Regions from separate parts of the Pantoea sp. X-Soil-YNGN-785 genome, predicted to be linked through region 2. Evidence: predicted binding sites of a transcription regulator. Region 2 holds the regulator's gene; the other holds the start of a gene.
The links. Region 2 encodes PhoB, which activates phosphate uptake and scavenging genes when phosphate is short. Its sites were predicted from a motif close to CTGTCATAAAACTGNCNNAT; they were not measured.
Positions count from the first base shown of each region.

Region 1: the regulator PhoB is predicted to act here: its motif matches at 6,313-6,332, upstream of ugpB (sn-glycerol-3-phosphate ABC transporter substrate-binding protein UgpB).

Region 1 is NZ_AP035942.1:3,692,132-3,706,865, forward strand. Features, by position in the region: gene ggt (gamma-glutamyltransferase) at 1-834, opposite strand, end outside; gene AC6I8E_RS17245 (DUF2756 domain-containing protein) at 1,043-1,330, shown strand; gene ugpQ (glycerophosphodiester phosphodiesterase) at 1,327-2,070, opposite strand; gene AC6I8E_RS17255 (sn-glycerol-3-phosphate import ATP-binding protein UgpC) at 2,067-3,140, opposite strand; gene ugpE (sn-glycerol-3-phosphate ABC transporter permease UgpE) at 3,142-3,987, opposite strand; gene ugpA (sn-glycerol-3-phosphate ABC transporter permease UgpA) at 3,984-4,871, opposite strand; gene ugpB (sn-glycerol-3-phosphate ABC transporter substrate-binding protein UgpB) at 4,925-6,241, opposite strand; gene livF (high-affinity branched-chain amino acid ABC transporter ATP-binding protein LivF) at 6,851-7,564, opposite strand; gene livG (high-affinity branched-chain amino acid ABC transporter ATP-binding protein LivG) at 7,566-8,333, opposite strand; gene AC6I8E_RS17285 (high-affinity branched-chain amino acid ABC transporter permease LivM) at 8,330-9,601, opposite strand; gene livH (high-affinity branched-chain amino acid ABC transporter permease LivH) at 9,598-10,524, opposite strand; gene AC6I8E_RS17295 (branched-chain amino acid ABC transporter substrate-binding protein) at 10,659-11,771, opposite strand; gene panM (aspartate 1-decarboxylase autocleavage activator PanM) at 12,167-12,562, shown strand; gene rpoH (RNA polymerase sigma factor RpoH) at 12,623-13,480, opposite strand; gene ftsX (permease-like cell division protein FtsX) at 13,720-14,709, opposite strand; gene ftsE (cell division ATP-binding protein FtsE) at 14,699-14,734, opposite strand, start outside.
Region 2 is NZ_AP035942.1:944,346-959,079, reverse strand. Features, by position in the region: gene AC6I8E_RS04290 (PstS family phosphate ABC transporter substrate-binding protein) at 83-1,003, opposite strand; gene phoR (phosphate regulon sensor histidine kinase PhoR) at 1,023-2,336, opposite strand; gene phoB (phosphate response regulator transcription factor PhoB) at 2,351-3,040, opposite strand; gene sbcD (exonuclease subunit SbcD) at 3,238-4,437, shown strand; gene AC6I8E_RS04270 (AAA family ATPase) at 4,434-8,108, shown strand; gene AC6I8E_RS04265 (DUF799 domain-containing protein) at 8,138-8,794, opposite strand; gene AC6I8E_RS04260 (DUF4810 domain-containing protein) at 8,791-9,150, opposite strand; gene AC6I8E_RS04255 (CsgG/HfaB family protein) at 9,162-9,839, opposite strand; gene AC6I8E_RS04250 (cell envelope integrity TolA C-terminal domain-containing protein) at 10,156-10,386, shown strand; gene qhpR (AraC-like transcriptional regulator QhpR) at 10,383-11,450, opposite strand; gene AC6I8E_RS04240 (phosphotransferase enzyme family protein) at 11,605-12,609, opposite strand; gene eat (ethanolamine permease) at 12,859-14,223, shown strand; gene mak (fructokinase) at 14,306-14,734, opposite strand, start outside.

The DNA.
Region 1 (14,734 bases), 1.2 Mb from region 2:
ACGCTCGACCGCCCGATAGGCCGCCAGGTCAGCTTTGCTGATCAGCCCGCCGTGCTGCGCCATCTCGCCGGCGATCTCATCCGCGATTTCACCTTTGTAAAAGGCATCCGGCCCCTGGCGGGCAATCAGTTGCAGACTGTGCGCGAGATTCTTCTGCACCAGCCGATCGCCCTTCTGCCACGGCGTGCCGTCCGGTTTGTAGAAGATCGCTTTGCTGTTGGGATGGGTAATCAGCACCTCTTTGCCGTAGGTCTTCAGGTCATCCGCCAGCGCATCGTTGACTGGAATACCGTCACGCGCCAGTCTGATAGCCGGTGCCAGCAGAGTGCTCAGCGGCAGAGTGCCATATTTCTGCGCAGCCAGCGCCAGTCCAGCGACGGTGCCCGGCGTGCCGGAGGCGAGATGAGAGGTCAGCGACAGCTTACTGTCGGCGTTGCCCTGCTTATCCAGGAACATGTCGCGCGACGCATGGCCCGGCGCCATTTCACGGAAATCGATAGCAGTAGCGCGACCAGAGGCGGTGCGCAGCAGCATAAAGCCGCCGCCGCCCAGGTTGCCCGCCTGCGGATGGGTCACGGCCAGCGCAAAGCCCACGGCGACCGCGGCATCCACCGCATTCCCGCCCTGACGCAGAATTTCCACGCCCACCTGGGTTGCCAGCGCATCCACCGACGCCACCATGCCGTGCTGCGCTTTTACCGGGTGAAAAGTATCACTGTCCACACCGTAGGAGACCGGCGGAGCCTGAGTGGGCGCGGCGTTCGCGCCTGCCACCACGGTAAAACTCATCACCAGCGACCAGCTAAGCTGACGCACTGTCTGCTGCATTTTCATCCTGCCACCATCCCATGTTGTTATTTACATTTTTTTATCATTTCTGCAAGTGCCTACAAATACAGCAAAATAACCGGGGTTAAGTCAAATCAGGAATACATCTGAAAGTAAGGTCTGTGATATCGCGTAAACTTATGGGTGCGACCCTGATATCGGTGTGCGCCGTTGTGCACCCAAAAAACCTGTCGCGATAAAGGAAGGAGGAAAGATGAAAAAGTGGATGATTGTTTTAGCCGCCCTGCTGCCTTTCGCCAGTCAGGCGAACACGCTGAACAGCACCAACGATCCGAATAAACCGGGTTATAACCCGAGTCAGCAGCGGATGCAGTCGCAGATGCAGAGCCAGCAACAGCAGCAACAGCTGAAGCTGCGCCAGGATCAGCAGCGTCAGACGCAGGACATGCAGCGTAAAATGCAGGAGCAGCGCAACAGCGCCCAGCAGCGGGTGATTACCACGCAGCCGGGCCAGCAGAACCAGAATCCGAATCAGAACTAATGAAAATCGGGGCCAATGATGTCGATGCTGTCAGTACAGATGGCATCGACGCCCCACTTCAGCAATTCCCGCGCCCGGTCCGGGCTGTTCACGGTATACACCAGAATCTTCAGTCCGCCTGCTTTCAGTTCGGTGACCCGCTCAGCGGTCAGGACCTTGTGATTGAGATGAATGGAGACGCACGCCAGCGCGCTCGTTTTCTCCTGCCACTCGGGATCCCAGCTGTGCGACAGCAGGCCACGCGGCAACTGCGGCTCGACCTGCATCGCCGCTTCCAGCGCCTCAAAAGAGAACGACGAGAGCAGCGGTGCGGTCTGATCCTGCCACAGAACCGCGGCAGCCTGCGCCACGGCGCGTCCGGTTTCAGCGTCGCTGCCGGTGGTCGGTTTGATCTCGATGTTCGCCATCATCTGATGCTGACGACAGCGTGCCGCTACTTCGTCCAGCCGCGCCAGCTTTTCGCCGGTAAATGCGTTGCCAAACCAGCTGCCCGCATCAAGCTGCGACAGCTTCTCCCACGGCAGCTGACCTGCCACGCCCCAGCCGTTGCTGGTGCGATCCAGCGTGTCGTCATGCAGCAGGAAGATCTGCGCATCCATTGATAATTTGGCATCAAACTCAATCATTTGATGACCATACTTTGCGCCGACATCAATTGCCGCCAGGGTGTTTTCCGGTGCCAGTTTACCGCCACCGCGATGGGCAACGATGCGGGGATAGGGCCAGTGTTGTGTGCTCATTCCAGACGCTTTCCATGGGTTGAATCGAAGAAGTGTAACGCATCTGACGGCAGATGCAGCCACAGCGTACTGCCTGGCTGCGGCCGTTCGCTGTGGGCTAAGCGTACCACCAGTGGCGTGTCCCCGATGCGACCATGTGCCAGATTATCGGCGCCCAGCATCTCCAGCGTATCGACGCGTAGCGGTACGCCGCCCTGCTCACGGCTGCTTTGCCGGATATGCTCTGGCCGGATACCCAGCACCACCGGCTGGTTAGCCCATTTCGGTTTACTGTCACTGAGCGGCAGTGCGTGCGAGGCATCGAGATTAAAGCGCGAACCATCGCTGCTGATCTGCCCTTTCAGCAGATTCATCGCGGGCGCGCCGATAAACGAGGCGACAAACTGGCTGGCGGGACGTTCATACACATCGACCGGCGTGCCGATCTGCTCGACGACACCTTTATTCATCACCATCACCCGCTGCGCCAGGGTCATCGCCTCAACCTGATCGTGCGTCACATAGAGGCTGGTGGTCTGTAAGCGGCGATGCAGCTGCTGCAGCTCCAGCCGCATCTGCACCCGCAGGCGGGCGTCGAGATTAGACAGCGGCTCATCGAACAGAAACACCGCCGGTTCACGCACGATGGCGCGCCCCATCGCCACGCGCTGGCGCTGTCCGCCCGAAAGCTCGCGAGGCCGGCGCATCAGCAGGTGATCCAGCTCCAGACTACGTGCCGCGTCGAGCACCCGCTGGCGGATCTGCTCTTTGCCCATCCCACGGATTTTCAGGCCATAGGCCATGTTCTCCTCCACCGACATATGGGGATAGAGCGCGTAGTTCTGAAACACCATCGCAATGCCGCGATCTTTCGGCTCTTCCTGAGTGACACGCCGGTTGTCGATATAGATATCACCGGAGGTAACGCGCTCCAGTCCGGCCACCATGCGCAGCAGGGTCGACTTCCCGCAGCCGGATGGCCCGACCATCACCATAAACTCGCCGTCATTGATGGTGACGTTCAGCGGCTGAATGATCTGATTTTTGCCATCGTAGGACTTGGTTACTGCCTGAAGGGTTACGCCTGCCATCTTATTTCTCACTCTCAACCAGACCGCGCACAAAGGCACGCTGCATGACTAACACCACCGCCAGCGGTGGGATCAGGGTTAATAACATTGCCGCCATCACTTCGTTCCACTGCGTTGGCGATCCGCTGGAGGAGATCATGCTTTTGATCCCCGCCACCGCGGTGCCGAGGCTGGCGTCATTGATGATCAGCAGCGGCCAGAGATACTGGTTCCAGCCGTAGATAAAGGTGATCACGAACAGCGCCGCCAGATTGGTTTTCGACAGCGGCAGAACAATGTCGATGAAGAAGCGCATCGCACTGGCACCGTCGATGCGCGCCGCTTCCACCAGTTCATCCGGCAGTGACATAAAGAACTGACGAAACAGAAAAGTGGCGGTCGCTGAGGCCATCAGCGGCAGGGTTAAGCCGCTGTAGCTGTCGAGCAGATTAAGGTCGGCAATCACCTGCACCGTGGGGAAGATACGCACCTCAACCGGCAGCATCAGCGTGATGAAGATCAGCCAGAAAAAGAGCGTGCGTAGCGGAAAGCGAAACCAGACCAGGGCAAACGCCGACAGCATCGACACCGTGATTTTGCCGAAGGTAATGCCCAGCGCCATGATCATGCTGTTGAGCAACATCAGGCCAAACGCCGGTCCGCTGCCGTTAACGCCGTGCGTCCAGATGCGCGAGATGTTCTCCCACAGATGCGTGCCCGGTACCAGCGTCATCGGCACATGATAGACCGCCTCGTTATCCAGCGTCGCCGCCACAAAGGCAACATAGAGCGGAAACAGGATGGTAAGCACGCCCAGCACCAGTACGATGTGGCTGAAGAGATCCAGTCCGCGTCGATTCTCAATCATTGGTATTGCACCTTACGTTCAACAAAGCGGAACTGGAGTACCGTCAGCCCGATGACCAGCAGCATCAGCACCACCGACTGCGCCGCGGATGAGGAGAGATCCAGACCGGTAAATCCTTCGCGATAGATTTTATAGATCAGCGTGGTGGTCGCCTGCACCGGCCCGCCGCCGGTTGCGGCATCGATCACCGGGAAGGTATCGAAGAAGGCGTAGATCAGGTTCACCACCAGCAGAAAGAAGCTGACCGGCGTAATCAGCGGCAGAGAAAGGTTGAAGAAGCGACGCACCGGCCCGGCACCGTCGATGGCGGCGGCTTCCACCAGCGATTTGGGGATTGATTGCAGTGCGGCGAAGAAGAACAGGAAGTTGTAGCTCATCTGCTGCCAGATCGACGCCAGCACAATCAGGAACATCGCCTGACCGCTGTTCTGCGCATAGTTCCAGTTGTAGCCGATGTGGTTCAGCAGATAGCTGAACAGGCCCAGACCGGGGTTAAACAGAAACATCCAGAGCACCGCGGCCACCACCGGGGCAACGGCGTAGGGCAGCAGCAGCAGGGTCTGATAGAGGCGGCGCAGTCGCACCACATAATCCACCAGCGCCGCCAGCAGCAGCGAAAACACCATGCCGAAGACCGTGACCATGCTGCTGAATTTGATGGTGGTCCAGAACGAATCCAGATAGTAGGGATCGGCAAACAGGCGTCTGAAGTTCTCCAGCCCAACAAAGCTGCTGGAGATGCCAAAGGGATCGAGACTTTGCAGCGAGTACCACAGCGCTTCACCGGCAGGCCAGAGAAAGAAGATGGCGGTAATCAGCAGTTGCGGCAGCACCAGAAGATAAGGCAACAGGCTGGTGCGAAAGACCGGACGGGATGAAGACATGGCGTACCTGACGTCAGAAAAGAGGGGCCAGCCTGGGCTGGCCAGGGGAAAGATTACTTCATTTGCTGCTGGAAGCGGCGCAGCAGCTCGTTGCCGCGTTTCACTGCGTTATCCAGCGCGCTTTGCGGTGACTGTTTACCGGTCCAGACGCTTTCCAGCTCCTCGTCGATCACGGTGCGGATCTGCGGCATGTTACCCAGACGCATCCCTTTGGTGAACGGCAGTGGCGGCTTGTTCATCATCTGGCGGGTGGCGATATCTGCACCCGGATTTTTGTCGTAAAAGCCCTGCTGTTTCGTCAGCTCGTAGGCGGCGGTGGTAATCGGCAGATAGCCGGTTTTCTGATGCCATTCCGCAGCGATTTCCGGTTTCGCCAGGAACTGCATAAACTCAGCCACGCCTTTGTAGGTTGCCGCATCTTTGCCTTTCATCACCCACAGGCTCGCACCACCAATCAGGGCGTTCTGCGGCGCATTCGGTACGGTGTCGTCATACGGCATCATGCCGACGCCGAAGTTGAATTTAGCGTAATGACGGATATCGGCCAGCGAACCGGATGAAGCGGTGGTGATACCGCAGTCGCCGTTGTAGAACTTGGCGGTGGACTCATCTTTGCGGCCAAAGTAGGTGAAGTCACCTTTCTTATTCATCGCTTCCAGCAGGTCGATATGACGAACCTGCACCGGCTTGTTGAACTCCAGCACCGCGTCGAGGCCGTCAAATCCGTTGTTCTCCGTCGCCACCGGCAGAGCATGCCAGGCACTGAAGTTTTCGATCTGGATCCAGCCCTGCCAGCCGCTGGCGTAACCACAGCTCATGCCCGCTTTGCGCAGTGCCGCGGCATCGGTCGCCAGCTCCTGCCAGGTTTTCGGTGGCTGATCCGGGTTCAGACCCGCTTTTTTGAAGGCGTCCTTGTTGTAGTAGAGCACCGGCGTCGAGCTGTTAAACGGCTGAGAGATCAGCTGACCTTTGCTGTCGCTGTAGTAGCCCGCCACCGTGGGTACGAACTGTTTTTCATCAAAGGGGATGCCGGCATCTTTGAAAACCTGATGCACTGGCACAATCGCCTTAGAGGCCATCATGGTCGCCGTACCGACTTCATAGACCTGCAGCACCGCAGGCGCTTTACCACTGCGCACGGCCGCAATCCCTGCCGCCAGACTCTGCTCGTAGTTACCTTTGTAGGTCGGAACAATTTTGTAATCGGGATGCGTCTCGTTAAAACGCTGTGCCAGCGAATCCACTTCTTTGCCTAACTCGCCTTCCATAGAGTGCCAGAAGGGGATCTCAGTGGCGGCCATGGCATGGCTGCTGAGCGTCAGACCGAGCAGCACGCTCATCAGGCTACGACGAAAGGTAACGACGGACATAGAATTTTCCTGTGCAGGTAAATACGCGTGAAATCACGGATTTCTGGTTCGCGAAGTAACATGACACGAGGAAATGACGGATTAATAACAGGCAGATGACAGCGGGGTGACAGGCGAAAGAGAGGAAGGGCGGAGCAGCACTACTTTGTGGACAAAATCTAGCCAGGTTGCTGTAAGACTGAGCATGCACAGGAAACACGGTCAGATCGGAAAGACGCAAAATCCGTCATCCATGACATGCTCGGCCCGCGCCGTCCATGGCGCGGGACGCTTTCCTCTTCTGACCGTGTTCCCTGCGCGTTGAGTTTATTTGTTGCGGCCAGATTCACCCTGATTTGGGTTTGTCAGCAGTCTGAGCGGCTACACATCATTACTACGTCGAATTTATTACCATAAGCTGCAACGGCCTCGGGCAATAGCAGCGCTTGTCCGTGCTTTTGCGCAAATGTAAAGGCCATCGACACTACCACTCAAACCAACACTAAAGGCCGTCGGCGTCGCAGGCAGTTCGGCACCGGCCAGCGCACAGCATCCGGAGCGTACTGGAGTACGTGAGGAATGCGAGCACTGCCCGGTGTCGAAATGGCAAGTAAGCCAGGCCTCTAAACGTTAAGCGCCGAGGTACGCGCTGCGGACGGCTTCGTTGGAGAGAAGAGCTGCACCGCTATCTTCGAGCACGACATGCCCGTTCTCCAGCACATAGCCCCGATCCGCCAGCTTCAGCGCCTGATTCGCATTCTGCTCCACCAGGAAAATCGTCATCCCTTCGCTGCGCAACTGCTCAATGGTGTCGAAGATCTGCTGAATAATGATCGGTGCCAGTCCCAGCGACGGCTCATCCAGCAGCAGCAGGCGCGGCTGGCTCATCAGCGCACGGCCAATCGCCAGCATCTGCTGTTCGCCGCCTGACATCGTTCCGGCGCGCTGGATTTTACGCTCCTGCAGCCGCGGGAAGAGTTCATACACGCGCTTAATCCGCGTCAGATACTCCGGGCGGCTGGCAAAAAAGCCGCCCATCGCCAGGTTCTCTTCCACCGTCATGCGCGAAAACACCCGCCGTCCCTCTGGCACGATGGCGATTGCTTCACGCATAATGCGCGCCGTTTGCCAGTCGGTAATCGCTTTGCCATCAAAGGTGATAGTGCCCTGGGTCGCGCGCGGTTCGCCGCAAAGCGTGCCCAGCAGCGTGGTTTTTCCGGCTCCGTTAGCGCCAATCAGGGTGACAATTTCGCCCTGATTGATATAGAGGCTGACGTTGTGCAGCGCCTGAATTTTGCCGTAGTGAGCGCTGACGTTCTCAATGGTTAACATCGCATTTGCCATCTCAGGCCTCTCCTAAATAGGCACGAATGACATCCGGATTATTACGAATCTCCTCCGGCGTTCCGTTAGCCAGCGGCGTTCCCTGATTAACCACGTAAATACGGTCAGAAATACCCATCACCAGCTTCATATCATGTTCAATCAGCAGCACCGACACCTTGTGTTCGCCACGCAGCTCCGCAATCAGCGCGTCCAGCTCATGGGTCTCTTTCGGGTTAAGACCCGCTGCCGGTTCATCCAGCATCAGGATCTCCGGGCGCGTCACCATGCAGCGCGCAATCTCCAGCCGACGCTGCTGACCATAGGCCAGATTACCCGCCTGACGGTTTGCCAGATCCAGCAGACCCACCCGCTCCAGCCAGGTCGCCGCACGATCCAGCGCCTCGCTCTCACTGCGGCGAAACGCCGGGGTTTTCAGCAGGCCGGAAAATACGCCGCTTTTCAGATGCTGATGCTGCGCGACCAGCAGGTTCTCAATCACCGTCATCTCACGGAACAGGCGCACATGCTGGAAAGTGCGCACGATGCCCATCCGCGCAATCTTCTGGCCCGGCAGCCCTTCCAGATGCTGCTCACGCAATTTGATCGTGCCGCCGGTGGGCTTGTAAAAGCCGGTCAGGCAGTTGAACACGGTGGTTTTACCGGCACCGTTGGGGCCAATCAGTGAAACGATCTCCTGCGGACGCAGCTCCAGTGCCACATTGTTCACGGCTAACAGACCGCCGAAGCGCATCATCAGGCCTTCAACGGCTAATAAAGGCTGAATCATGCCTGTTCTCCTTTTTTAGCGGCTCTGAGCTTCAGATGCGGACGCTTCATCGGTAATAATCCCTGCGGACGCCAGATCATCATCAACACCATCAGGCCACCCAGCACCAGCATGCTGTACTCATTAAGATCGCGCATCAGCTCGCGTGACACCACCAGCAGAATGGCGGCCAGAATCACCGCAAACTGCGAGCCCATCCCACCCAGTACCACAATCGCCAGCACAAAGGCGGACTCGACAAAGGTAAAGGACTCCGGACTGACAAAGCCCTGACGCGCCGCGAACAGACTACCGGCAAAGCCCGCAAATGCGGCACTGATGGTAAAGGCGGTCAGCTTGATGCGGGTCGGACTCAGGCCCAGTGAACGGCAGGCAATCTCATCCTCGCGCAGCGCTTCCCAGGCCCGGCCCAGCGGCATCCGCAGCAGCCGGTTGATCACAAAAAGCGTCAGTACTACCAGCAGCAGCGCCACCAGGTAGAGAAAGATGATGCGGTCGCTGGGATCGTACTTCAGCCCAAAGAAGTTGTGGAAAGTATCCCAGCCGCCTTCACGCGGCGTACGGCCAAACTCCAGACCAAACAGCGTCGGTTTCGGGATCTGGCTGATGCCATTTGGCCCGCCGGTCAGGGCGGTATTGTTCAGCAGCAGAATACGTACGATCTCACCGAAGCCCAGCGTCACAATCGCCAGATAGTCGCCGCGCAGTCGCAGTACCGGGAAGCCCAGCAGCAGGCCAAACAGCGCCGCAACCATGCCAGAGAGCGGCAGGCACTGCCAGAAGCCAAGACCGTAATAGTGGTTCAGCAGCGCAAAAGTATAAGCGCCGATGGCGTAGAAGCCGCCATAACCCAGTACCAGCAGGCCAGAGAGGCCGACGACGACGTTTAAGCCCAGACCCAGCATCACGTAGATCAGCGTCATGGTAGCGATATCGACGGTGCCGCGTGACACCAGGAATGGCCAGGCAATCGCGGCGATAATCAGCACCGCCATCACCAGCTTCTGCTTCGGCGTCGAGCCATCCAGACCAGGCAACACCAGCGCCGGACCAGAGATTTTCTTCAGGCCGCTTTGCCAGATCGGACGCAGCAGCTGGAACAGAAACACCACCGCACAGCCTGCGGCGATCCAGTTCCAGCGCACGCTACCGGCGTTCTGCACCACCAGATTCGTGCCGTCCAGATTCAGGCGCAGTCCCATAAAGAAGGTGGCGAGCACCAGCAGCATCAGGGAGGAGATCAGGGCGTTGATAAAAGAGGTCTTCATACTTTTTCGACCTCCGGACGACCCAGAATCCCGGTCGGCATCACCAGCAGCACCACAATCAGCAGGGCAAACGAAACCACATCTTTATATTCCGTGCTGAGATACGCAGAAGTCAGCGCTTCAGCAATCCCCAGCACCAGGCCGCCAATCATGGCACCCGGAATACTGCCAATCCCACCCAGCACAGCAGCGGTGAAGGCTTTCATGCCCGCCATAAAGCCGATGAAGGGGTTAATCGAACCGTAGAACTGGCCCAGTAATACGCCCGCCACTGCCGCCATCGCGGCACCGATCACAAAGGTCAGCGAGATCACGCGGTCGGTGTTAATCCCCAGCAGGCTGGCCATTTTCAGGTCTTCTGCGCAGGCGCGACAGGCGCGGCCCATGCGGGAGTAACGGATAAAGGTGGTCAGCGCCAGCATCGCCAGGAAGGTCACCACCCAGATCACAATCTGCATGGTAGAGATGGTCGCGGCAAAACCGTTGCTCTCGCCTACCGTCCACTGTCCGGTGATCAGGCTCGGCAGCGCCAGGTCGCGTGACCCCTGGGTCAGGCTGACGTAGTTTTGCAGGAATATCGACATCCCGATGGCGGAGATCAGCGCAATCAGGCGCTTGGATGAACGCACAGGCCGGTAGGCGACGCGCTCAATGCTCCAGCCGTAAGCGCTGGAGATAATCACTGCCATCACAAAGCCAGCTGCAATCATCAGCCAGGTGGTGTCGATGCCCATCATCATCAGGGCGGCAATCACGATAAAGGAGACATAGCTACCGATCATGTAAACCTCGCCGTGGGCGAAGTTAATCATGCCGATAATGCCGTAAACCATGGTGTAACCGATGGCGATCAGCGCGTAGGTGCTTCCCAGGGTCACACCATTAAACATCTGCTGAATAAAATAGAGGAACTGCTCGGACATACCTTGACCCTTACTTAACCGATCGCAGGCGATCGGGGTACAAAAAACGCCTGGCAAACGGGCACCAGGCGTTCGTGTCGCTGGTCAGGAGAAACCGGTTATCCGGCTTCCCGCTCACCACAAAACAGCCTGGTTTACTTCACAGCGGTCGAGGTGCCATCGGCATGCCATTTGAAGACGCCGAATTCAAAGCCCTTGAGATCGCCCTTCTCATCCCAGTTCAGGTTGCCCATCACGGTTGGGACCGCAGCGCCTTCCTTGAGGTTTTTCACGATAGCGTCCGGCTCTGCGCTCTTGCTGCGCTCCATGCCGGTTGCCAGCGACTGCAGTGCTGCATAGGTGGTCCAGACGAACGGGCCGGTCGGATCCAGTTTCTTCGCTTTCAGCGCGTCCACAATCGGTTTGTTGGTTTCAACCTGGTCGTAGCGTTTCGGCAGAGTCACCAGCATGCCTTCAGAGGCTGCACCGGCGATGTTCGACAGCGAGGCGTTACCCACGCCTTCTGGTCCCATAAATTGAGTTTTCAGACCCGCAGCGCGCGCCTGACGCACGATCTGCCCCATTTCCGGGTAGTAACCGCCGAAATAGACGAAATCGACGTTCTCTTTCTTGAAGCGGGCCACCAGCGTAGAGAAATCTTTATCGCCTGCGGTGATCCCTTCAAACATCACGATATTAGCGCCCTGCTTTTTCAGGCTCTCCTGCACGGAGCGCGCCAGGCCTTCGCCATACTGCTGTTTGTCATGCACCACAGCGATACGCTGCGGTTTCAGCTCGGTCATTACGTATTTCGCGGCGGTCGGCCCCTGATCGGAGTCGAGGCCGGTGGTGCGCATAATCAGTTTATAGCCACGGGAAGTCAGGTCAGGTGCGGTCGCGGCCGGGGTGATCATCAGCACGCCTTCATCTTCATAGATGTCAGACGCCGGCTGGGTGGAGGAAGAGCAAAGGTGGCCGATGACGTAGCGGATGCCGTCGTTAATCACCTTGTTCGCGACCGCAACCGCCTGTTTCGGATCACAGGCGTCGTCATATTTCACCGCCACCAGCTTGTTGCCGTTAACGCCGCCTTTGGCATTGATATCTTCAATCGCCTGCGTTGCACCGGCGAACTGCATGTCGCCGTACTGCGCCACCGGACCCGACATTGCGCCGACAATGGCCACTTTGATATCTTCAGCCAGCGCCGCATGGCTCATCGCCAGTGCTACACATCCCGCCAGTAATGCGCGACCTTTCATTTTCATCCTGACTACCCCATTTGTTTTGTCGTGTATGTTGTGAGTGCTTGCGTTGCCAGATAAAGTCGAAAACTGATTAATGATGAATGAGTTAGCGTACTTTTCTGACATTTATTAGTAATAAGGCTTTATTTTTCAGTTTATTAAACAGGAAGTTTCTTCTGTAAATCAACTGACACATTCAGAATTGACCGGGTTAAACAGCATAATACACTGGATGCAACGGCCGGTTTATAACCACTTTGCCAGCGCGTTATGCTGGATTGATCGCCCGCTATCCAGGTTTACTCCTGTTATCCTGGCATCCAGGCCATCTTTTGACCTGTTTTATTGATGAAAATGTGGTGGCCCTCTGGTTGTATACTTTCGCTACACTTTCCCCTTTTTTAGAGGTTTTTGTTATGAAGCTCACTATCCAGCGCCTGACTGCGCTGACGCCGCAGGACCGCATCGATCTTGGCAAAGTCTGGCCGGATCTGGAGATGGAAAAACTGGAACAGGGTTTGAGTGAGTCTCATCGTCTTTACGCGGCGCGTTTTAACGACCGCCTGCTGGCGGGTTTGCAGCTGGAAATCTCCGGCATCCACGGCAAGGTTCACCGGCTGGCGGTGCGCGATGTCACCCGGCGACGCGGGGTAGGCCAGTATTTGCTGGAGGAGACGATCAGGCAGAATGGTTCAATCGCGGACTGGTGGATTGCCGATGATGGCAGTGACGATCAGCAGGTACGCGCGGCGTTTATGCAGGCGTGTGGCTTCAGGGCGCAGAGCGACGGCTGGATACGGGCGGCAGACTAGCCAGACGCAGAAAACAAAAAGGGCGACATCATCTGTCGCCCCTTAAGGTGTTGAAGTGCGTTACGCTTCAATCGCCATACGCAGTTTCTTCATGGCGTTCTTTTCCAGCTGCCGGACACGTTCGGCGGATACGCCGTACTGATCGGCCAGCTCCTGCAGCGTGGTTTTATTGTCTTCGTCCAGCCAGCGGGCGCGAATGATGTGCTGACTACGCTCATCCAGACCTTCCATCGCATAGCTCAGCTTGTCAGCCGCGTGCGCATCCCAGTTATCCTCTTCGATGCCGTCGGCAAAGTCAGAGGTTTTATCCTGCAGATACAGCACCGGTGCCATAGAACGGCCTTCGCTGCTCTCGTCGTCAGCAGACATATCAAAGGTCATATCCTGCGCGGCCATACGCGATTCCATTTCGCGCACGTCTTTGCTGCTTACGCCCAGCTCGCGCGCAACCATCTCGACTTCGTCCTGATTGAACCAGCCCAGACGCTGCTTGGTTTTACGCAGGTTAAAGAACAGCTTACGCTGTGCTTTGGTGGTCGCGACTTTCACGATACGCCAGTTACGCAGCACGTATTCGTGAATCTCCGCTTTAATCCAGTGCACGGCGAACGAAACCAGACGCACGCCCACTTCAGGGTTGAAGCGACGCACCGCTTTCATCAGGCCGATGTTACCTTCCTGGACCAGGTCAGCCTGTGGCAGACCATAGCCGGAGTAATTACGAGCGATATGAACTACAAAGCGTAGGTGTGACAGGATCAGCGTCTTAGCTGCTTCCAGATCGCCCTGGTAATGCAGCCGTTCAGCCAGCGCTTTTTCCTCTTCTGCCGAAAGCATCGGCCAGGTATTCGCCGCCCGGACGTAAGACTCCAGGTTGCCAAGAGGAGCAATAGCTAAAGTTTGCATTTCTTTGGTCATTCAAACCCTCACAAATTCAGTGGAATTGCCGCACATTTCCCTGCGCAGACGATACATTACGTCAACGTCACGCGAGATCCGAAAGCAATCTGTGCTACTTAGAGTGATAAAGTTATCCACAAGTTCAATTATAGCAGTGAATATTTTACACACAGATGACAGGAAGGGAAGAGGGGAAAATCCTCTGCACCCACCATCGGTAGCAGAGGACCATTATAACAAAAAAATGTTGCAGGCGTTTACTGCGGCGTAAATCGACGTAAATGTTGTACCGTCGCCAGCCAGGCTGCGACCCAGCCGATGATGGCCGCAATCAGCAGCAGCAGTAGCGCTTCATCCCAGGAAAAGCCTTCCAGCGAGAAAGTGGTACCAAATACGGTTGCCACACTGGCGACGACCGACTGCAGACGCAGCACCAGCACTTCTGACAGCAGCAGCGACAGCATTGCCCCACTGAAGCCCAGCAGCGCTCCGCCGTAGAGGAACGGACGCAGGATAAAGCCGTCAGTGGCACCAATCAGCTTCTGCACGTTAATGGTGTCGCGCCGGGCAAAGATGCTAAGACGGACGCTGTTACCGATCACCAGGAAGACCGCTACAATCATCAGCACGCCAATCATTGAGGCGATTTGCCCCACCAGCCCGGTCAGCGCCGCCAGCCGCGCAAACCAGCTGTCATCCATTCGCACTTCATCCACGCCCTGCACTTTGCTCACCCGATCGCGCAGGCTCTGCATAGTGTCTGAGTTCTGGAAATTGAGTTTAGGCGTGATGATGGCCACCGCAGGCAGCGGATTCTGCTCCAGCATATCCATTGCGCCACCAAAGCCTGACCAGTTACGGAATTCGTTCAGCGCCTCTTCCCGCGTCAGGTAGTTGACGTTATCCACGCCTTCAACCTGCTTGAGCTGTGCCACCACATTTTCTGCCGCCGTATCATCCAGCGTTTTGGAGAGATAAACGGTCAACTGCGGCGCCGGGTACCACTGCGTGGCCGCCTGGCTGACGTTTTTCCACACCATGTAGCAGACGCTGGGCAGCGTCAACGAAATGGCGATGACCATCACCGTCAGCAGCGTCGCTAGTGGCTGACGCCACATGTCCGAAAGTGTGCCGCGCAGCGCATAGCGCCACTGCTCCTGCCAGCCGCCCTTCAGCGCTTTACTCTTCGACTTCGACGGCTGCTTCGCTTTCGGTGCAGCCGGACGTTTAATACGTTTATTCACCATCGTGGCCTCCGTGCAGACGTCCCTG
Region 2 (14,734 bases):
TCTGAATGCAGAGTGACACGAGTAAACTCTGTCTGCAACTGAAGAAAATTCAGCGATGATGAAAAAAATTCATGCTGGAAGATTATTGCAGCGCTGCGCGCGCCTGCGCTATCTGGCTGTCAGAGAGCGGCAGGTAGCCCGCTTCGCTGACGCGCCGCTGTCCCTGCACGGAAAGCACCTGCTGCAGAAACGCGGCTACCAGCGGCGGCAGCGGTTTGCCGGGCGCTTTGTTGACATAGAGATAGAGCGGACGCGCCCAGGGATAGCGGCCGCTGCGGATAGCATCGGCATCCGGAGCAATCGCCTGGCCCTGGTCATTCATCACCGCCAGCATTTTTACGCCGCTGAGGTGAAAGCCAAAACTGGCGTAGCCGATGCTGCGCGAATTACCGGCCACAGCCTGCACCACCGCGGCCGAGCCGGGAAACTCCGCTACGTCACTGCGGAAATCGCCTTTACACAGCACCTGCTGTTTGAAGAACCCCCAGGTGCCGGAGGCGGAGTTGCGCCCATAACGCTGAATCGGCCGTTCGCGCCACTGGTCGCCGGTTAAACCAAGATCGCCCCAGCGCAGCGGCACACTGTGCGCGCCACACAGGCGGGTAATGGAGAAAATCGCGTCGAGCTGGCGCGGTTCAATCTGCTGCAGCGGATTACGCTGATTGACCACCACCACCAGCGCATCCATTGCCACCGGCACCGCCAGCGGTGGATAGCCGTAGCGCGCCTCAAAGGCCTGACGTTCATCGGCCTGCATCGGGCGACTCATCGGCCCGAGCTGTGCGGCACCCGCCGCCAGCGCGGTCGGCGCGGTAGACGAACCGGAGGCCTGAACCTGCACATTGACGCCCGGTGCCTGACGACTGAAATCTTCGCCCCACAGGGTCATCAGATAGCCGAGCGTGTCGGATCCGACGCTGCTGAGATTGCCGGAGAGCGCGCCGGGCTGGGCCAGCGCCAGCCCCGGCAGCAGAGAGACGATTAACAAAAGAAGGAGGCGCATCAGAGAGATCCGGCAGCGATTAATGAACGGCATTCTCCTGCATCACGCTGTTCACAATCAACCTCGCGGGCAGCGTAAAGGTAAAACAGGTCTCTTTATGCGGCACGCTGGTGATATCGAGCCGCGCGTTGTGGTGGCTCAGCGCATGTTTCACAATCGCCAGTCCCAGCCCGCTGCCGCCGGTGGCACGCGAACGCGCCTTATCAACCCGGTAGAACCGCTCGGTCAGACGCGGAATATGTTCAGAGGCGATACCCGGCCCGTTGTCGCACACCCGGAAGGTCGCGCCCTGCTTGCCACGCAGCCAGCTGATATCAATCCGCGTGCCCTCCGGCGTGTGATTCACCGCGTTGTACACCAGATTGGAAATAGCACTGCGCAGCTGTTCGTCGTTGCCGAACACTTTCAGATGGGGATCGGTATGGAAATGAATATCGTGACGACCGCCACTCAGCGTCGCCGCCTCATGCTGGAGCAGCTTCAGCATCACCGGCACATCGACCTTCTCTTTGAGATCGATCGCGGGCGCGGCTTCGATGCGCGACAGCGTCAGCAGCTGTTTCACCAGGCTGTCCATGCGGCGCGTCTGCTCCGACATGGTGTGCAGCGCTTTGCTGCGCGACGGCTCGCTCATCACCGAGTCATTCATCATCTCCAGATAACCCTGCAGCACGGTGAGCGGCGTGCGTAACTCATGGCTGACGTTGGCAAAGAAGTTGCGGCGCGCCCCTTCCAGCTGATGCATCTGCGTCACATCACGCGCCACCAGCAGCCACTGCCCTTCGCTATAGGGCATGACGCGGAACTCCATATGAAGTTTGTTGTTCAGCACCAGCGTCAGCGGCTTGTCAAAATCGCGCTGGCGCAGATAGCGGGAGAACTCCGGGTAACGCAGCAGATTAAGGATATTCTGGCCATTATCTTCCGGCCAGCGCAGGCCCAGATGCTGCTGCGCCAGGCCGTTACACCAGAAAATAGTGCCCTCTTCCGTGGTCAGGATCACCGCATCCGGCAGCGATTCGGCCCCGCTGCGGAAACGCTTAATCAGATTGCCCAGTTCACGCCGCCGCCGCCGGTTGCGCAGCTGCATCTGGTAAAGCCCATAAAACAGCGGTTCCCAGCTGGCACGCCCGGTCGGTGGCGTCATGGTGCGGTCGAGCCACAGCCAGTGCGACAGCCGCATCAGATTGTGGAAATGCCACAACAGCACCACCAGTACGCTCAGCAGCAGCCACCAGGGCAGGCCGCCAAACAGCAGGCCCAGCAGCGCCGCAGGCAGACAGGCCAGCAGCAGTTCTGTCAGTAATCTCTTCCAGGAGAGGCGTTCCAGCACGGTAAAGGCTCCGTTTAGTAGCGGGCAGAGAAACGATACCCTGTTCCACGGACGGTTTGTACCATGCGATCGTGGCCGGAGACTTCCAGCGCTTTACGTAAACGGCGAATGTGAACATCGACAGTGCGATCCTCCACATACACATTGGTGCCCCAGACGTGGTTCAGCAACTGTTCGCGGCTGTAGACACGCTCCGGGTGCGTCATAAAGAAGTGCAGCAACTTATATTCGGTGGGGCCCATCTCCAGCGGCGTGGTTTCTGACATCACGCGATGTGAGGAGGGATCCAGACTCAGCCCCTGCATCTCAATCACCTCTTCCACTGCCATCGGCGAAATGCGGCGCATTACCGCTTTGATCCGCGCCATCAGCTCTTTAGGTGAAAACGGCTTGGTAATGTAATCATCGGCGCCCACTTCCAGGCCACGTACCCGATCTTCCTCTTCGCCGCGCGCGGTCAGCATCATCACCGGGATATCGCGGGTCATCGCCTCGCGCTTAAGATGCTTGATAAACTGAATCCCGCTGCCACCGGGTAACATCCAGTCCAGCAAAATCAGATCGGGCCAGGGTTCAATCAGCTTGCCAACGGCGCTGTCATAATCTTCCGCCTCGATTGGCTGATAGTCGTTCTGCTCCAGAACAAAACACAACATTTCACGGATGGGGGCTTCATCCTCCACAACCAAAATGCGCTTAGCCATTATTACTCCTGCTGATTATGACGGCTGTCACTGAGATTCGCGGCGCCATTATGCGTCAGATTTGTGACACTTTTATGAAAAACATAACCTGCCTGTAACCTCACTGGTAATCATTTATGACAGCGCAGCGACATTTTTTTGCTTTGGCCGCAGAGCCAGTATAATCGCCCGGCGAATCACAACGGCAGGGACTCATCATGCGCATCATTCATACTGCGGACTGGCATCTGGGGCAGTTCTTCTACAACAAAAGTCGGGCGGCGGAACATCAGGCGTTTCTCGACTGGCTGTTGATCCAGATTGAACAGCATCAGGTGGATGCGCTGATTATTGCAGGCGACCTGTTTGATACCGGTACGCCGCCCAGCTACGCCCGCGAGATGTTTAACCGCTTCGTGGTGGCACTGCAGCCTGCGGGCTGTCAGCTGATTGTGCTGGCGGGTAACCACGATTCCGTGGCAACGCTGAACGAGTCACGCGAATTGCTGGCCTGCCTCAACACGCGGGTGATCGCCACCCCGCAGGCGCAGGATGATGTGCTGCTGCTCAACACCCGCCAGGGCGAGCCGGGTGCCCTGCTGTGCGCCATTCCCTATCTGCGCCCGCGCGATATCCTGCGCAGCCGGGCGGGTCAGTCGGGCCGCGACAAGCAGACCTCGCTGCTGGAGGCGATTGCCCACCACTATCAGCAGCGTTTCGCCGCCGCCCAGGCGCTGGGCTATGCGCTGCCCGTCATTGCTACCGGTCACCTCACCACCGTCGGCGTCAGCCAGAGCGATTCGGTGCGCGACATCTACATCGGCACGCTGGACGCGTTTCCCGCCAGCGCGTTTCCCGCTGCTGATTATATTGCGCTCGGCCATATTCATCGCGCCCAGCGCGTGGCGGGCAGCGAACATATCCGCTACAGCGGCTCGCCGATTCCGCTGAGTTTTGATGAGCTGGGGACTGAAAAGAGCGTCTTCCTGCTGGAGCTGACGGCCAGCGGCCTGCAGTCAGTTACGCCGCTGGTGGTGCCGCAGTCGCAACCCATGCAGGTGCTGAAAGGATCGCTGGCGCAGATTGCAGAGCAGTTAAACGCCTTCAGCACGGCAGAGCAGGAGAAGCCGACCTGGCTCGACATCGAAGTCACTACCCAGGAGTACCTCAGCGATCTGCAACGTCAGGTCGAAACCCTGACCGCTACGCTGCCGGTCGAAGTCTTGCTGCTGCGCCGCAGCCGTGAACAGCGGCAGCAGAGCCTGGCGGGGCTCGACAACGAAACGCTGAGTGAGCTGAAGGTGGAAGAGGTCTTCGCGCGCCGCCTGGCGCTGGATGAAGAGCTGCAACCGGCGCAAATCGACGAGATGACCACGCTGTTTCGCCAGACGCTGGCCGCTATGGAAGAGACCCAATGAAGATCCTCACGCTACGGTTTAAAAACCTCAATGCCCTGCGCGGTGAATGGTTCATCGACTTCCGCGCCGAGCCTTTTGCCAGCAACGGCCTGTTTGCGATAACCGGGGCCACCGGGGCGGGTAAAACCACGCTGCTGGACGCCATCTGCCTGGCGCTCTATCACCAGACACCGCGCCTGGGCGCGATTTCCCAGAGCCAGAATGCGCTGATGACCCGCGACTGCGCAGAATGTCTGGCTGAGGTCGAGTTTGAGATCAAAGGTGAAGCCTGGCGCGCCTTCTGGAGCCAGAACCGCGCGCGCGGCACCGCTGACGGCAAGCTACAGGCGCCGCGCGTTGAGCTGGCGCGCTGTGACGACAACACCATTGTTGCCGATAAGGTCGGTGACAAGCTGAAGCTGATCGAAACCCTGTCAGGTCTTGATTTCGAACGCTTCACCCGCTCAATGATGCTGTCACAGGGACAATTCGCCGCCTTTCTCAACGCGAAAGCCAGTGAACGCGCCGAACTGCTGGAGGAGCTGACCGGCACCGAAATTTACGGCCTGATTTCCGCAGCCATCTACGAGCGTCATAAAGAGGCGAAAACCCAGCTGGATCTGCTGCGCAGCCAGGCGGGAGCGATGGCGCTGCTGGATAGCGACGCCCGCGACGCGCTGCAACAGCAGCTCAGCGATCTGACCAGGGCTGAACAGCAGCTCAGCGCGGATTATCAGCAGGCGCAGCAACAGCAGCAGTGGCAGCAACAGGCACAGCAGTTACAGCAGGAGAGTGCGCAGGCTGAAGCGGCGCTACAGCAGGCGCAGGCCGCCTCACAGGCGGCTGAAACCGACCGCCAGCGGCTGGCTCGCAGCGAACCGGCTGAAAAGCTGCGGGTAAAACTGCAGCAACGTGACGCATTGCGCAGTGAACAGCAGCAGGCTGAGAGCCGCTATCAGCAGCTTACCGCAGCGCAGCAGCAGGCCCAAAACCAGCAGCAGCATCATCAGCAGAATTATGCGGCCGCTCAGACCGCCCGCCAGCAGGCGCAGCAGGAACAGCAGCAGCAGGAGAGCCTGCTGACGGAACAGGTGCTGCCGCTGGATCAGCACATCACGACGCTGCAGCAGCAGCTTGCAGAGCAGCAGCAGGAAAATGCCCGGCAGCAACAGCATGCCGACCAGACCCAGGCCAGCCTGACGCAACAGAAGCAGCAGGTCGCGGGCTGGCAGCAGGCGATTACCGAACAGCATCAGTTACGTGAGCAGCTGGCCGATCTTGCGCACTGGGGTGCTTCGCTGCCGGTATGGCAGGAGAACTTTGCCCTGCTGGCACAGCGTGAGGCAACGCTGGCGGGACTGACACAACAGCGCGAACAGCAGCAGCAACAGATCGATGCGCAACAGGCGAAACAGCAACAAGAGGCACAACAGGCACTGCCGCGCCAGTTGTCAGAGCAACAGGCCCGCCAGGCGCTGTCGCAGGCGGAGCAGGTACTCACTTCGCTTCAGGAGCAGCATCCGCCTGCCGCACTGCGGCAGGCATTAAGCCAGTTGCAGAACAGCCGTCCGGCGCGTCAGCAACTGCTGCTGCTCTCAACGCAGTGGCAGCCGCTGCACCAGCAGCTGGGCCAGCGCCAGCAAAGGCTGAGCGCGCTGGAAAAAGCGCATCAGCAGAGTGAAGCGGAACTCCAGAGCCTGCGCGAGACGTGGAAACGCGAAAAACAGCAGCTGGATGATGTCGAAAAAATCTGCGCGCTGGAGCAGCAGATTGTCGACCTCAGCGATTACCGCGCCCGGCTCACCGCCGATCAGCCCTGCCCGCTGTGCGGCTCCTGCACCCATCCCGCCGTTGAGGCCTACAGCACACTGGAAGTGAGTGCTAACCAGCAGCGCCGGGCTGCGCTGCAGCAGCAAACCGAGGCACTGCGTGAAGCGGGCACGGCAAAAAATGAACAGCTGAAGCAGTCAGCAGTGCAGCAGCAGGCCCTGCGCGATGAAATCGCCGGGATGCAGCAACAGCTTGAGCAGCTTGAGCAGCAATGGCAGGCGCTGAGCGGTGAGCTGGCACTTACCATCCCGCTTGCCGATCGCGAGGCCTTAGCCACGTGGCAGCAGCAGCAAAGCGACCGTGAAAGTCAGCTTGAGCAGCAGCGACAGGCTCAGGAGGCCGCTGAACAGGCGCGTCAGGCTGCGAAAGATCACCATCTTCAGCAGCTACAGGCCTGGCAGCAGCACCAGCAGGCCGAACAGCTGGCGCAGCAGTCGCTGACCAGCCTGCAACAGGCACTGGATGCGCTGCAACAGCGTCAGCAGCAGGAACAGCAGGCCTGGGAGCAGTTGCAGAGCCGTCTGGAGCAGCAGTTCAGCGCGCACCATCTTGCCCTGCCCGATGCTGCCGATCGCGATGCGTGGCTGGCGGAGCAACAGCGGCGCTGGCAGCGCTGGCAGGAAAGTGAGCAGTTGCTCGCTAACCTGCAGCCGAAGCTGTTAAAAGGGGAAACCCAGCTCACTGCCCTGCAACAACAGGCAGAGCAGGAACAGCAGCAGCTCGCCATCCGTCAACAGCAGCAGCAGCAGAGCCAGACGCAGCTCAGCGAAATGCGTCGTGCCCGTCTGGCGCTGTTTGGCGATCGCGATGTCGCCAACGCCCGTCAGCAGCTGCAGGCCCGCGTTCAGCACGCTGATGAACAGCTGGCACAGCAGCTCACCGCCCTGCAGCAGGCGCAGGCCGAGGTCAGTCGCCTGCAGGGTGAGCTGTCGGGGCTGGAAAATCAGCGTCAGACGCTCAGCGGCAAACTGGCAGAGGCGGAAAGCACGCTGCAGCAGGCACTGGAGAGCGCCGGATTTATCGATGAAACCAGCCTGCGCGCGGCGCTGCTGGATGAGCAGACTGCGCTGCAACTGCGTCAGCAGCTGCAGCAGCTCGATCAGCAATGCCAGCAGCAGCAGGCGCGACTAGCGGATCTGCAGCAGCGGCTCAGCGTTCATCAGCAGGCGAAACCCGATGCGATGCCGGAATCCGCCGAAGCACTGGCGCAGCAGCTGGAGCAGTTACGGCTGGCCCTGCGCGACAACGCCAGCCAGCAGGGTCAGATTCAGCAGCAGCTGCACAGCGACGCCAGCCTCCGCGCCCGACAACAGAGCCTGATGACGCAGATTGAACAGGATGGTGTGGTGCTGGCGCAGTGGAGCCTGCTCAACGATCTGATCGGCTCCGCCAGCGGCGATAAATTCCGGCGCTTCGCCCAGGGGTTAACGCTGGATCATCTGGTAGCGCTTGCCAACCGTCAGCTCGATCGGCTGCATGGCCGTTATCTGCTGCAGCGCCGGGCGCAGGATCTGCTGGAGCTGGATGTCGTCGATACCTGGCAGGCCGACGCGGCTCGCGATACCCGCACGTTGTCAGGTGGCGAGAGTTTCCTGGTCAGTCTGGCGCTGGCGCTGGCGTTATCGGATCTGGTCAGCCACAAAACGCGCATCGAATCGCTGTTTCTGGATGAGGGGTTCGGCACGCTGGATGCCCAGACGCTGGACACCGCGCTGGATGCCCTCGACGCGCTGAACGCCAGCGGCAAAACCATCGGGGTGATCAGCCACGTGGAAGCGATGAAAGAGCGTATCCCGGTGCAGATTAAAGTGCGCAAGATGAATGGATTAGGGTACAGCCAGCTGGAATTGCCGCAGGGATAACGGGCGCCAGAGCGCCCGTTTGAGTCTGATCAGCGGGCGCTGACGACTTTGTAGCGAGGGCCGGTAAGTAATCCGCCCTGCTCGTTCTGTGACAGCAGACGATTGCTGGTCAGTCCGGCCACGGTATGGGCTTTGTCAGTGACGTTGTCGGAGATCTGCTTGATCGCCGCGCTGACCAGAATACCAATCACGCCGTTGTTATTATTGTTGCCCTGATCATTGTCGGTAGCGGTGGCAGAACCCTGCCAGATCTCTTTGCCACTGCGTAAATCCACCAGCCGTGCTTTGGCGGTCACGGTGGTCACGCTGTCGATCACCCGATAGCTGCTGCCATAGTCGCTGATCGAGATATAGAGCGCGCTGTCGGCGTGGAAGATCTCATTCAGACGTTTCGCGCTGACCGCCTGGGCGTCGCTGGCGCTGGTCAGGCCGTTCTGCTGAAAGGTCTCTTCAACCACCACCACCGGGAAGACGTAGTAACCGGCTTCGGCCAGCGGACGCGTCACCAGCGAGTTCAGGCTGTGAGCGGCGTTGATATCCGGCGAGGTGTTAGCGGCAGGCAGCACCAGAATCGAGGCAGGCTTGCTGGCACGAAACGCAGTGTAGTCGTACGGTTTTTTTGGCTGCGCACAGCCAGTCAGCAACAGCACCATCAGCGCGCCGCTCAGGGCAATCCATTTTTTCACTGTACCACTCCTTGTTTTTTACTCATCAGAAAATCCATGTAAGGTGCTGATTCGGGGAACAGCTGCTTCTCGGTGGCGAACTGACCAAACGCTTTATTGGTATCACCGGTTTTAGCGTAGAGCAGGCCGAGCTGCGCATGCAGGCCTGGCGGTACGGGCTGACCCGCAGCACGGGCTTTTTCCACATCCAGACTCAGCGCATCGATCTGCTTCAGCGGATCGCCGCTTTGCTGATAGTAGCTATAAATCTGTTCCTGATAGTCGCCCCAGTAGTAGATCGTTTTCGGCGCTTTTGGCGCACAGCCGGCCAGCAGCGCCGCTGCCATCAGCAGGCTGCTCAGTGTCATCATTTTCATTTACTGCTTCCTTATTTAGCCGGACGCCATGCGCCGTTGTTGATTCCATCCACTAAATGATCGACCGCTTCGCGAATCGCCAGATCCATCACTTTGCCGTTCAGCGTCGAGTCATAGCTGCTGGTGCCGCCAAAGCCGATCACTTCACGCGCCGAAAGCTGGTACTCGCCTGCACCCTGGGTGCTGTAAACCACTTCAGAGGTAGTGACATCCACCACGTTGAGATTCACTTTGGCATAGGCGATCTGGGTTTTGCCGCGGCCCAGAATGCCCCACAGCTGCTGATCGCCCACTTCTTTGCGGCCAAACTCGGTAATATCACCGGTGATGATGTAGTTCGCGCCTTTGATATTCTGCTGGCTGCGTTTGAAGTCTGACTCCTGCTGCAACTCTTTCAGATTGCTGCGATCCAGCACGCTGAAGCGATTGGTCTGCTGCAGATGGGTAATCAGAATGGTTTTCGACTGATTACCCAGCCGATCGACACCATCAGAGAAGATGCCGTTCATGTACGAGGAGCGGTTATCGAACTGACCTACCGCAATCGGGCTGCGCACGCCCTGATAAACCGGCTGGCTGGCTGCACGAACCTGCGGAGCCTGAATAGCACGGGAAGATTCGGTAGCACAGCCGCTGATTAGCGAGGTGGTTAACAAGGAGAGTGCCGCAAAGGCATATTTTTTCTGCATTTCTAATCCATGAAGTGAAAAAAGACATCATCCGCACAGGGGCGGTAAATTCTGGTTCTGCCGACAGTCGGAGGAATGCCATAGCATTCAGCAGGCCGGTCTGTAGACTGTCGGCAGCAGACCGGAAGATCTTTAGAAAAAAGTGGCTAATTTGATGAATTTAATTAATACAATAGTGAGAGTATTGCCAGGTGTGATTATTGCAATGGCACTCAGCGCCTGTCAGCAACCTGTGTCAAAGCAACGGGATAGCGAGGCAAACCTGTGTGAGCCTGCGAAGGATCCGGACAGCAAATCCTGTCACTGGACTAATCAAATGCAGCCGGTACTGAATCGACAGTTTACTGATGCGGCGCGTTACGCCGGTCAGCAATGTCTGGTACGGATGGAGTGGCAACAACACAGCAGACATTATGCCGTGACGCAGACTCAGGGGGATGAGGCGCTCTGCCTGCGTGCCTGGCAGCTGGTGGCACAAACGCGCGATCTGCCCCCGCCGCCGGAGCCGGGACAACCGGCGTGGTTTGGCTTTGCGCCGCGTGGTTAGCTGGCCAGACCTTCCTGGCGCCACTGGCGCGGACTGATGCCAAACCAGCGGCGAAATGCGCGTGAGAACGCGCTGACTTCCGAGTAGCCCAGCAGCAGCGCCATCTCCGAGATCGGCAGCTGCTTCTGCTGCAGATAGTACGTCGCCATTTCGCAGCGCACCTGATCCACCAGCGCAGTAAAGCTGCTGCCCTCTTCGCGCAGCCGCCGCTGTAGTGACCAGCTCGACAGCCCGAGTTTATCCGCCACCTCTTCCAGCACCGGCTCGCCCTGCATCAGCGATAAATTAACCTGCGAACGCGCCTGCTCAATCATGCTCTGCTGAGACGTCCCGCGGTTCAGCCGCCGTATCGCATCCTGCATCACCATCAACAGGATCGGATCGCTCTCCGGCATCGCGCGCAGCAGATCGCGTTTCGGGATCACCAGCGAATTAAACGGCTGATCGAACCAGACCGGCGCATCAAACACTTTGCAGTGATCGTGCCACTGACCAGGACGCGGATGCTCGAAATGGACTTCGCGCGGCGCCCAGTGCCTCCCCGCGACATGGCGGATCAGATTCATAAACATCCCCAGCGTCAGCTCGGCATCCTGACGGCGCGACAGAATAGCCCCGTGGCGCACCTGATAGTCGAGCCGCCAGCACTCTCCCTTATCCACCAGCCGGGTTAAGGTATCGTGCTGATGCCAGGGAAATGCGTTAACCACATTGTGCAGCGCCTGTTCCAGCGTGGCGGAGCACAAGCCAATGTAGCCGATCAGGCCTAATGACTGCGGTTTAAACTGCCTGCCGTAGTGCAAACCGAAGTTATCAAAACCAGAGTGGCGCGCCGCCTCTTCCAGCACCCGACAGTAGTTCACCAGCCCCAGGCTTAGCGTCGGACTGGCCAGACGTTCCGGATCGATGCCGCTGATGCCAAATATGCGATCAACATCGCCACCCTGAGTATGAATAAACTCGCTCAGGCCGGTCGCCGCCGCAGCCAGTACGCCGTGATTGCCTGCCCCCGCCGCGGCAGAGCAGGCCGCAAAAGCATCGGGCTTGATCAGTGTCGGATTCATGGTCGCCTCAGTCAGAAGTCAGGTGGATCACCCGTTCCTGAGATCAGAGCAAATTCCATACCAGGTCTCTAAGCCCCGCCTGCGGGCGGTCCGGACTGCGCGCGGACACGGCATCCGGCACTGCGGCGGCGCAGCCACGCCCGCCGCTGGTGCATCAGACGCCGACCGGCAGCGCTTTACCCTCAAGATAATCGCGGCAGAGGCGGACCGAGTGACTGGCCCACGCCGGGCCGAGACTACGCGCCATTTCGGTTTCAGCATGCGATCCTACCCAGGCGGTGAGCTGAATACGACGCTGGATCAGCAGCGCGGGCAGCATGGCCATCTCCGCATCGCTGATATGCGCCACCTGCTCATAACCGCGTATCCAGTGATCGATCCACTCTGGCGCGCGCGGGTGATGCTCAACAAAACTGATCGCGGCCGCCAGATCGTGCAGATACCAGCCGAGTCCGCAGTCATCGAAGTCGATCACCCGCGTTTCGCCCTTGTGCAGCAGCAGATTGGTCAGCCGCAGATCGGCGTGGATCAGGCCATAGCGATCCGATCCCTTACCAAACTGCGCCATCGCCGCGCCGACCTGCGCGATCGTCTGTTCGACGACGCCGTGATCGGCAACAGGCAGATTCGGCGCATCCTGCCAGCGCCCCCAGTGACTCTCAGCGCTGGTCATGGTGTGGTGATCCCAGACAATCCGCTGGAAACCCGCGGGTGGCTGCCACTGTTTGCTGTGCTGATGCAGCCGCGCGGTAATCTGGCCCAGCTGCTGAAAGGCGCGGGGATCAACGTCGGTGGTCGGCATCTCCCCGTCGATCCAGTGAAACAGCACCACGTAGCGCTCACTGCCATCCGGCAGCCGCAGCGTCAGCACCGTTTCGCCCGCGTTGTCCGGCACCGCTTCCGGCACCATAATGCCGGTTTCGCGCAATGCATCGAGCCAAAGCAGTTCGCTGAGGATATCCGCTTTCTGATGGTAATCGCCGCGATGCAGCCGCAACGCATAACGCCGGCCTGCCGCTTTCACCAGGAACGTGGCGTTCTCTGAGCGGCACAGCAGGCTGAGCTGACCCTGCAGTGCGTCGGGATAACAGGCCAGCGCCTGCTGCGCCATCAGGGTGAGTTGGGAATCAGTCAGGTTGTCATATTGTTTAGCGCTCATCATCCGGCTCCTTTTCACTTGCGTTATCTCAGCATGCGTTGCCAGAAGGTGAGCTGCTTGACCTCAGAAGAGACAAAGTTGACCGCAGCGTGCAGCTGGCCAGGTTGTTGCCTGTGAGTTGACTGTGGAGGACAGAAGTTACTGCGCCCGCGTCAAGTCGTGGTGAGTAATGCAACGGCATTATCCCCTTACTTTAGTAGTTATGGCGGTGTAACGCCGCGTGAGACCAACAACGACGGGGATAAAAGTATGACAAACAGACTCAAGCCCACGCTGGGCACCCTGCATCTGTGGGGGATTGCGGTTGGCCTGGTGATCTCAGGCGAATATTTTGGCTGGAGTTACGGCTGGGCTGTGGCAGGCACGCTGGGATTTCTGGTGACCACGGCGCTGATCGCCACGCTCTACACCTGCTTTATTTTTAGCTTCACCGAGCTGACCACCGCGATCCCCCATGCGGGCGGCCCCTTTGCCTATAGCCGTCGCGCCTTTGGCGAAACCGGCGGGCTGATTGCCGGGCTGGCGACGCTGATTGAGTTTGTCTTTGCGCCACCGGCGATCGCCATGGCGATCGGGGCTTATCTCAATGTGCAGTATCCCGAGCTGAACCCGAAAACCGCAGCGGTCGGCGCGTACCTAGTGTTTATGACGCTGAATATTCTCGGCGTAAAACTGGCAGCGATGTTCGAGCTGGTTGTCACCGTGCTGGCGGTCATTGAGCTGCTGGTGTTTATGGGCGTGGTCTCGCCTGGCTTCAGCCTGGCAAACTTTGCTGCGCACGGCTGGGCGGGCAGCGACAGCTTCGGACTGCCCGCCTTCTCCGGCATTTTCGCCGCCATTCCTTTCGCCATCTGGTTTTTCCTTGCTATTGAAGGCGCCGCGATGGCGGCTGAAGAGGCGAAAGATCCCACCCGGACCATTCCACGTGCCTATATCAGCGGGATCCTGACGCTGGTGGTGCTGGCAATTGGCGTGATGCTGATGGCAGGCGGCGCAGGTGACTGGCGCAAACTTGCTGACATTAACGATCCGCTGCCGCAGGCGATGAAAATGATCGTTGGCGAACACTCTAACTGGATGCATATGCTGGTGTGGATTGGGCTGTTTGGCCTGATTGCCAGCTTCCACGGCATCATTCTCGGCTACTCACGGCAGTTTTTTGCCCTGGCCCGCGCGGGCTATCTGCCCCCTTCGCTGGCAAAACTGTCGCGTTTCCAGACTCCGCATCGCGCAATTATTCTCGGCGGCGTGCTGGGCATCGCGGCGATTTACAGCGATGGCGTGATTAATCTGCAGGGGATGACGCTGACGGCAGCGATGATCACCATGGCGGTGTTTGGCGCGATTGTGATGTACATCATGAGCATGCTGAGCCTGTTTAAACTGCGCCGCAGCGCGCCGAAGATGGTGCGCAGCTTCCGCGCGCCGGGTTATCCGATTGTGCCGGGCATCGCCCTGCTGCTGTCAGTCGTCTGCCTGCTGGCGATGTTGTGGTTTAATCCGGTGATTGGCGCGCTGTTTGTCGCCATCATGGTGGTCGGCTATCTCTACTTCCTCGCCACCAAAGCGCAGCGCGATCGGGCACCGCAGGACACGATGCTGGCTGGCGAATAACCGCGGCGCGGCAGGATGCTGCGCCAGAGGTTAACGGTTCAGCACCCGGGCTTCAGGTGCTGAACCGCGGGCAGGATCGGCATCAGCCGTTAAGCGGCCAGAGCCACGCCGCACCGCGCACGCCGCTGGAATCGCCATGCTGCGCCTTCAGCACCGGCGTTTCACACTCCCCGCCAAACACCCACTTCTTCATCAGCACCGGCACGGTCTGATAGAGACGATCCACATTGCTCATCCCGCCACCCAGCACGATCACGTCGGGATCGATCAGGTTCACCACCTGCGCCAGCGATTTTGCCAGCCGCAGCTCATAGCGGCTCATCGCCAGTTCGGCGATCGGATCCTGCTGTGCCAGCAGCGAAACGATCTCTGCGCCTTTGCGATGCACGCCGCTCAGCCGCTGATAGTCGATACCAAAACCGGTGCCGGAAACAAAGGTCTCGATGCAGCCCTGCTGCCCGCAATAGCAGGGCACTTCCTGGCGGTAGCGCAGCTCATCTTCATCCATCCA